DNA from 3 places in the Bradyrhizobium sp. CCBAU 25338 genome. Region 3 is predicted to be linked to each of the others. Evidence: riboswitches for the same ligand, from Rfam matches in the RefSeq annotation. Region 3 holds a riboswitch; each other region holds the start of a gene.
The links. Region 3 has a riboswitch for cobalamin ahead of metE (5-methyltetrahydropteroyltriglutamate--homocysteine S-methyltransferase). Riboswitches for the same ligand answer to the same signal wherever they lie in the genome.
Positions count from the first base shown of each region.

Region 1 (2,197 bases), on a different contig from region 3:
GAGCGACTGGAACGCCGTGCCGCCGTCGAGCATCACCACCACGGTATCGACACCTTGCGGCCAGCCACCTTCGCGCAGACGGCGGCCTGTCGTGACCAGGAACGGCTCGCCGATGTCGTTGAGCGGCAGCGCATGCGCCGCACACAGCGCCTGGATCGAGGTGATGCCGGGCACGACTTCGATCTTCGGCAACGGATTCAATCGCCGTGCAATGCGCAGCGAGGAGTCGTAGAGCGACGGATCGCCCCAGATCAGCAGCGCAACCTTGCCGTCACCTTCGAGATGCCTCGCGATCGTCTGCGACCAGGTCGCGGCAACCGCATCGTGCCAATCGTCTACACCCTTGCGGTAATCAGCTTCACCGGCGTCGCGCACGGGAAGGTCGAATTCGGCGATGGCTGTCTTGTCGCTGGTGAGCACGTCCGCGCAGATCGTTCGCCGGAGATCTGCGAGATCGGACTTCGCAGCCCCCTTGCGCGGGATCAGGACGAGATCGGCCGCGTTGATGGCAGCGATCGCGGCGCGTGTGAGCTGCTCGGGATCGCCGCAACCGATGCCTATCAGGGAGAGCGTGAGCATCGCGAGCGCGACGGGCGGCCGCAACGGCCGCCCGTTCGCTTGTCTCTCAGGCCGCGTTGTGCAGGCGCGGAGTGACGAGGCCGGGCGCGGTGACGCCGCGCAGCGACTTCGCCAGCGCCAGCACTGCGAGATCGGCGAGCGGCTCGATCACGATGACCAGCGCGTAGGAGGCCGCGAAGGTCGCGATGTTGGCGAGATTGCTCATGGCAAAACCGGAGCCGTAGAGCGCCCAGAACGCCACCCAGGCGACAACACCCGCTTGATAAGTCGTCGACAGCGCCAGCGCCTGACCGTACTTCAGATCGACATAGGCGGTGTTACGCGAAATGATGCGCGTGGCGATGGCCTGGATCGCGAACAGCGGCACCAGCAGCGTGGTGACGTTCATGCCGTATTGCGGCAGGTCAGCGGGCTCGAACAACAGACCCTGGAGCAGCAGGCCAAATGCGAGGCCGAAGGCGGCGGGCGCAGCACCAAAGAGCAGGAACAAGGTCGAGCCGAGGATGAAGTGCACTTCGGAGACGCCGACCGGGAAGTGCGGCAGGACCTGGAAGAAGGTGAAGACGAGGCCCGTGGTGGCGAGCGTGCGCGCCGCGAACGAGCCGACGCCCTGCGCGCGGACGGTTTCGGCCGCCAGCTTCAGCGCAACGCCGCCTGCGGCGATGCCGGTTGCGTAGCTCAATACGAGCTTGGCGCCCGTGACGATTCCCGGTTCGATATGCATGGCTCAATTCCTTCCTGCCGTCACACCCGACGGCCTTGGTCTCAAAACGTGCAGGGCCGGTCTCCTGGCTCGCGGTTCACTGGGTTCTCCGGCCTTCCCGGACCTTGCGGCCCAGTGGCGATTCGGAGCCCCTCACCGCTTACAGTCGCGGGGGCGGCTGGGGTTTCGGGCGCCGCAACTGGGTCCGCCCACCCCCATTCCCGATTATGCTCCGGCGCTTTGCGCCGCGTCGAGCACCATGCCCCTCCTGTGTGCGCCTTTCGCGAGCCGGGCGTCAAGAGGCGAAGGGCGACCGCCGCCGTCATGACGGATAATCCCCTGCCAGCGCGCCGAACAGGATCACGGCCGCCGTGGACGCGGCGCCGCCCCGCGCAAGCTGCTCGGCGAGCTCGGCAATGGTGGTGCGGACCAGCCGCTCGTCGGGACGGCCGAGGGATTCGGCAAACAGCGCGGGCGTGTTTGCGGCGAGGCCGTGTGCGATCAACTTCGCGGCAAGCGCCGGAAAGGTACGCCGGCCCATATAGACCACGGTCGTGGCCTCGGGATCGGCCAGCGCCGCCCAGTTCAGGTTGGACGGCAGCTCGCCGCTGACATCGGCACCCGTAATGAACTGCACCCGGCGGGAGGTATGCCGACGGGTCAGGGGAATGCCGGCCTGGGCGGCGGCGACACAGGCGGATGTGACGCCGGGAACGATCTCATAGCCGATGCCGGCTTCGCGCAGCGTTTCCAGCTCTTCCTCGAGCCGGCCGAAAATGCCGGCATCGCCAGACTTGAGCCGCACCACGCGCGCGCCTGTCGCGGCATAGTCGACCAGGAGACGGTTGACGTGGTGCTGCTTGGTCGAGGGCCGCCCTGCCCGTTTTCCCACCGCGACGAGATTGGCGCCGGGCC
Region 1 is NZ_LFKY01000001.1:237,935-240,131, forward strand. It holds gene cobF (precorrin-6A synthase (deacetylating)) at 1-579, opposite strand, end outside; gene ACM42_RS01035 (energy-coupling factor ABC transporter permease) at 626-1,303, opposite strand; cobalamin riboswitch at 1,341-1,559, opposite strand; gene cobA (uroporphyrinogen-III C-methyltransferase) at 1,605-2,197, opposite strand, start outside.
Region 1: linked by a shared signal. The riboswitch ahead of ACM42_RS01035 (energy-coupling factor ABC transporter permease) and the one ahead of metE (5-methyltetrahydropteroyltriglutamate--homocysteine S-methyltransferase) in region 3 are both predicted to bind cobalamin.

Region 2 (2,197 bases), on a different contig from region 3:
AGGACGTTATAGTTGGTGTTGAAGGTGCGGTCGTCGATGGTGACGGCACCGAGATTCGTCCCGTTGTAGTTCGACACGTAGTTGCCGGAGACGATCCCCGTCGTTGCATGCGAGCCGCTGAAAGCGACCGGCACCAGCGGCGCGCCCCAATAGGCCTTGGAGCGATCCTCGCGGTACTCGATCGCGCCCCAGATCTTGAGGCTGTCGGAGATGCGGTAATTGAGCTGGCCGGACGTGCCGAACGTCTTGACGTTGGTGTCGTCGGCAAAACCGTTGAGGGCGGAGCGGAAGATGTCAAAGCGATAGTCGAGGCCCTGCACATTGGTGCTGCCGCCCGAGCCGTAGTGCGCGCGGAATGAGTTGAGCGAGTCCCAGGAAAACTCGGCTTCGTTCCGGATCGGTCCGGTGTGCGGCTGCTTGGTGACGAAGTTGATGGCCCCGCCAGCGGCGCCCTCGCCCGACATCAGCGAGGCCGGGCCTTTGACGAACTCCACGGCCTCCAGATTGGCGGTGTCGGTGATCCGCGAGGTCATGTTCTGCGGACCGATCTTGATGCCGTTGTAGAGCGTATTGATCTGGCTGTTGGTGAAGCCACGCATGGAAAACGCCGCGGGCTCGGCCGGATTGTCCCCGGAGGTGACGCCGACGGCACCCTGCGCCACCTCTGAGACCGTTCGATAACCCTGCTCGCGCATGGTCTCGGCGGAGATCACCTCGACCGTCGCGGGCGTTTCGCGCACCGTCAGGCCGAGCCGCGAGGCGCTTTCGGCCACGACATTGCTGTTGAGCGGCGTCTGCGCTGGCGCGGCCGGCGCGCTGGGCTTGGGCGGAGCCGATGCGGTCGCTGGCCGGCGTGCAGCTGCACGGCGCGCGCGCTGCGCTTCACGGTTGGCCGGCTTGGCCTGCCTGCCGGCTTCAGCAGGCGAGACCTCGACCGGCGGCAGGGGTTCGCGGACCTGCTGCGCCAGGGCGGCAGGCATATCGGCGATGACGAACGACGTGAACGCAGCAGAGGCGAGCAGGAAGCGGCTCGGCCGTAAGATACAGGTGGAAGACACGATACGAAACCTCGGTATGACGTCAGTGGCACGTCACAGCGAACGAGGTCCCATCTGTTGGCCTTTCGGGCCGTCCGATGAAGCCGAATGTCTGTACTCCCCGACCGACATCTTCGCGTGTGACCACGGCTGACGGCAGGTCTCCTGGCTCGCGGGTCGTGACCGCTTCGTCGCCTTCCCGGGACCGAGGACCCAGTGGCTTGTGACGAAGGATTCACCGCTTACAGTTGCGGGGGCAGCCGCGGCATTGGGGACAAGTTTCCCCGCACCGCATTCCCTTTTCATTCCCTCTCGGGGAAACCGTCGCGATCATCTAGGATTACCATCGTGACAGAGTCAATGCGCCAGTTGCGGCGTTGTGGCCACAGCGACCAACTTCCCTGGAGATGAGCATGGAAGGCGAGACCTTCCTCTGGCTGATACGGCATGCGACCATCGCGGGCGTGGCGGGGACGATCCATGCTGCTGATGCGCGGGCGGATCTCGGCGATCACGCAGCACTGGTGGCTCTGCGGCAGCATTTGCCGCCGGATGCCACCACCTATGCCAGTCCGTCGCGGCGTACGGTCGAGACCGCGCGCGCACTGCGGCTCGAACCGGAATTGGTCAGCGAATTCCGCGAGCAGGATTTCGGCGACTGGACCGGCTGCCGGCATGACGAGCTCGCCGCGACCGGTGGCGAGACTTACGCGCAGTTCTGGCACGATCCGGCGCACGGACGGCCGCCGAACGGCGAAAGCTTTGCGGATCAGATCGCCCGCGTCCGGCTGGGTCTGTCGCGGATCGGGGCCGGATCGGCAACGCTCGTCGTGCATTCCGGCACCATCCGCGCCGCGCTCTGCATCGCACTGGACCTGACGCCGCAGGCCGCCTTGCGCTTCGTGATCGATCCGCTGTCGCTGACCCGGATCGACCGCCTCGCGGCGGGCTGGCGTGTCGTCTCCGTCAACCAGCGCGTGGCTTGAGCCGCATCAGGCCGGGCGATCCGGCACGTTGGCCTGCGCGAAGGTCGTCATACTGTTGTGAAGCGCGCAGGCCAATCGGACCAGCGGCAGCGCGATGGCCGCGCCCGATCCCTCGCCGAGCCTGAGATCGAGGCTGATCAGCGGCTGAACGTTCAGCGCGCGCAACACCAGCCG
Region 2 is NZ_LFKY01000001.1:234,672-236,868, forward strand. It holds gene ACM42_RS01015 (TonB-dependent receptor) at 1-1,058, opposite strand, end outside; cobalamin riboswitch at 1,176-1,378, opposite strand; gene ACM42_RS01020 (histidine phosphatase family protein) at 1,451-2,023, shown strand; gene cobT (nicotinate-nucleotide--dimethylbenzimidazole phosphoribosyltransferase) at 2,030-2,197, opposite strand, start outside.
Region 2: linked by a shared signal. The riboswitch ahead of ACM42_RS01015 (TonB-dependent receptor) and the one ahead of metE (5-methyltetrahydropteroyltriglutamate--homocysteine S-methyltransferase) in region 3 are both predicted to bind cobalamin.

Region 3 (2,197 bases):
CGAATATTGGTGCTCATGGCAGCCGGCCAGGCGAGGCAGATTAGAAATCCGCCCAGGCAAAGCCATGGCGCTGCTCTTCCAGACATTCTCTTCATAACCCTCAGCCTATCGCGTTTCATCCAGACATCTTTCAAAGCGGGCAACCTTGAACCTGCTATGAGCGAGCGCAAGAAATGTCCCGAGATGCTAGGGGGCACCGCTCTCCCGCGCCAGCAGGCGCTCCCCTCTATGTCACGCGCCGCTGACTTCCCTCGCCAGCGACAGCGTCAATTGGCTGAGCTGGACATGCCCAGCAGGAGGAGATTGGGCATGCCGAGCGATTGCATTCTTCGTGCCAGGCAATAGACAGAAATTTCCACGATTTCTGTGTCCCTCTTGTCGACTTTCCGACCTGCGCCCGTTTCGATGTCTTCATTCAGTGTATCCGCCGCAGCTGTTGTATCCTTGTGCCTTGGCCTATTCGATGTAGATCCTTTAGTCCGAAAACAGCTGGCCAACGGAGGTGCTGGGCGAGCCTCTGGAAATCGGAAGCCGCATCGCCAGTATTCTGCGCGAAACAGCGGTACTCCCCGCCGGCAAGCTGCTTCTGTCCCTTTCATCGGTCTGGCGCGCCGCATCGCCTCGACGCACCTCCGATGCTCATTGAGACATCTGACAAAGACATGTCTGATTACTGCATCTCTGATTGGAGAATGTCTCTAGATGGTGGTGAATCATACACATGCACGCTCATTCGCCTAGCAAATGTCGCAGATTGGCTTGGCACACAATCTGAGAGGTTGACGGAAGAGTTCTCCTGCCGATAATCCACGGCCGTCGAGGTTCTCCGGTGCCCATTTAATCCGGAGCTAAGAGGGAAGCCGGTGCGAATGCCGGCGCTGCCCCCGCAACTGTAAGCGGCGAGCCGCTGTCCAACGATGTCACTGAAGCCTCCAAGGCTTCGGGAAGGCCGGACAGCAGCGATGACCAGCAAGCCAGGAGACCTGCCCCGACAAAATATTGGTCCACGGGCGGGGTGTCTCGGTGGTGCGCCAAGCAGCCGTCGCACGCGCGACTCCCCTGCCTGCGTCCGCCATGGCCTCTGTCCCCAACAGGGGTTGATGCTATGTCTCTTCGCTCTCTTCCAATCGCTACGCTCGGAACGCCACGCATCGGTCCAAGGCGTGAGCTCAAACTCGCTCTCGAAAGCTACTGGGCCGGAAAGATCAGCGAACAGCAGTTGCACGAGGACGCATCCGGCCTGCGCGCAGCGAACTGGGCTCGTCAGAAATCTCTCGGCGTCACTATCATTCCGTCGAACGACTTCTCGCTGTATGATCAGGTGCTCGATACAAGTGTCATGGTTGGGGCCATCCCGGAGATCTACGCCTCGAAAGGAGAATCCGTTTCGCTCAAGACGTACTTCGCCATGGCCCGCGGATCACAATGCGACGACCAGGATGCGAGTTGCGGTCAGAGCCCACGGGGATCTGGCGCACCCGCGCAGGGAATGACCAAGTGGTTCGACACCAACTACCACTACATGACTCCCGAGTTCTACAGGGGACAAGCGTTCAGACTGTGCTCTCGCAAACCCATTGAAGAGTACGAGGAAGCAAAGGCTCTTGGCTTTCAGACCCGCCCGGTCCTGATCGGGCCGGTCACATTCTTGAAGCTCGGCAAGAGTGCCGATAGCGCGTTCCAGCCCCTCTCCCTTTTGGATGATCTGATACCGGTCTATATCGACGTTCTGCATGAATTGGCCGAACGAGGGGCTAGTTGGGTTCAGCTTGACGAGCCCTGCCTGGCCCTTGATCTCGATGAGGCGGCGCGAAAATCTTTGCTACATGCCTATAACCGGTTCGCAAAGGAGGGACCGGCCATCAAGATCATGGTTGCCAGCTATTTCGGCGCGCTAGGCGACAATCTAAATACTGCCTTGAACCTGCGAGTTTCCGGTCTGCACCTCGATCTTGTTCGAGCGCCAGAGCTATTGGATCAAATCATTGCTGAGGGCCGAAGAGATCTCATCATGTCGCTCGGTGTGATCGACGGCCGGAACATATGGCGCTCGAACTTGTCGTCGCTCCGTCAGCGGCTGGATCCAGCGATTGCGAAGCTCGGCAGGCACCGTGTGCAGCTCGCTCCATCCTGCTCGCTGCTTCACGTGCCGGTCGATGTTGAACTCGAGACCGGGCTTACGTCCGAGGTCAAGAGC
Region 3 is NZ_LFKY01000002.1:49,386-51,582, reverse strand. It holds gene ACM42_RS01870 (nodulate formation efficiency C protein) at 1-17, opposite strand, end outside; cobalamin riboswitch at 803-1,005, shown strand; gene metE (5-methyltetrahydropteroyltriglutamate--homocysteine S-methyltransferase) at 1,106-2,197, shown strand, end outside.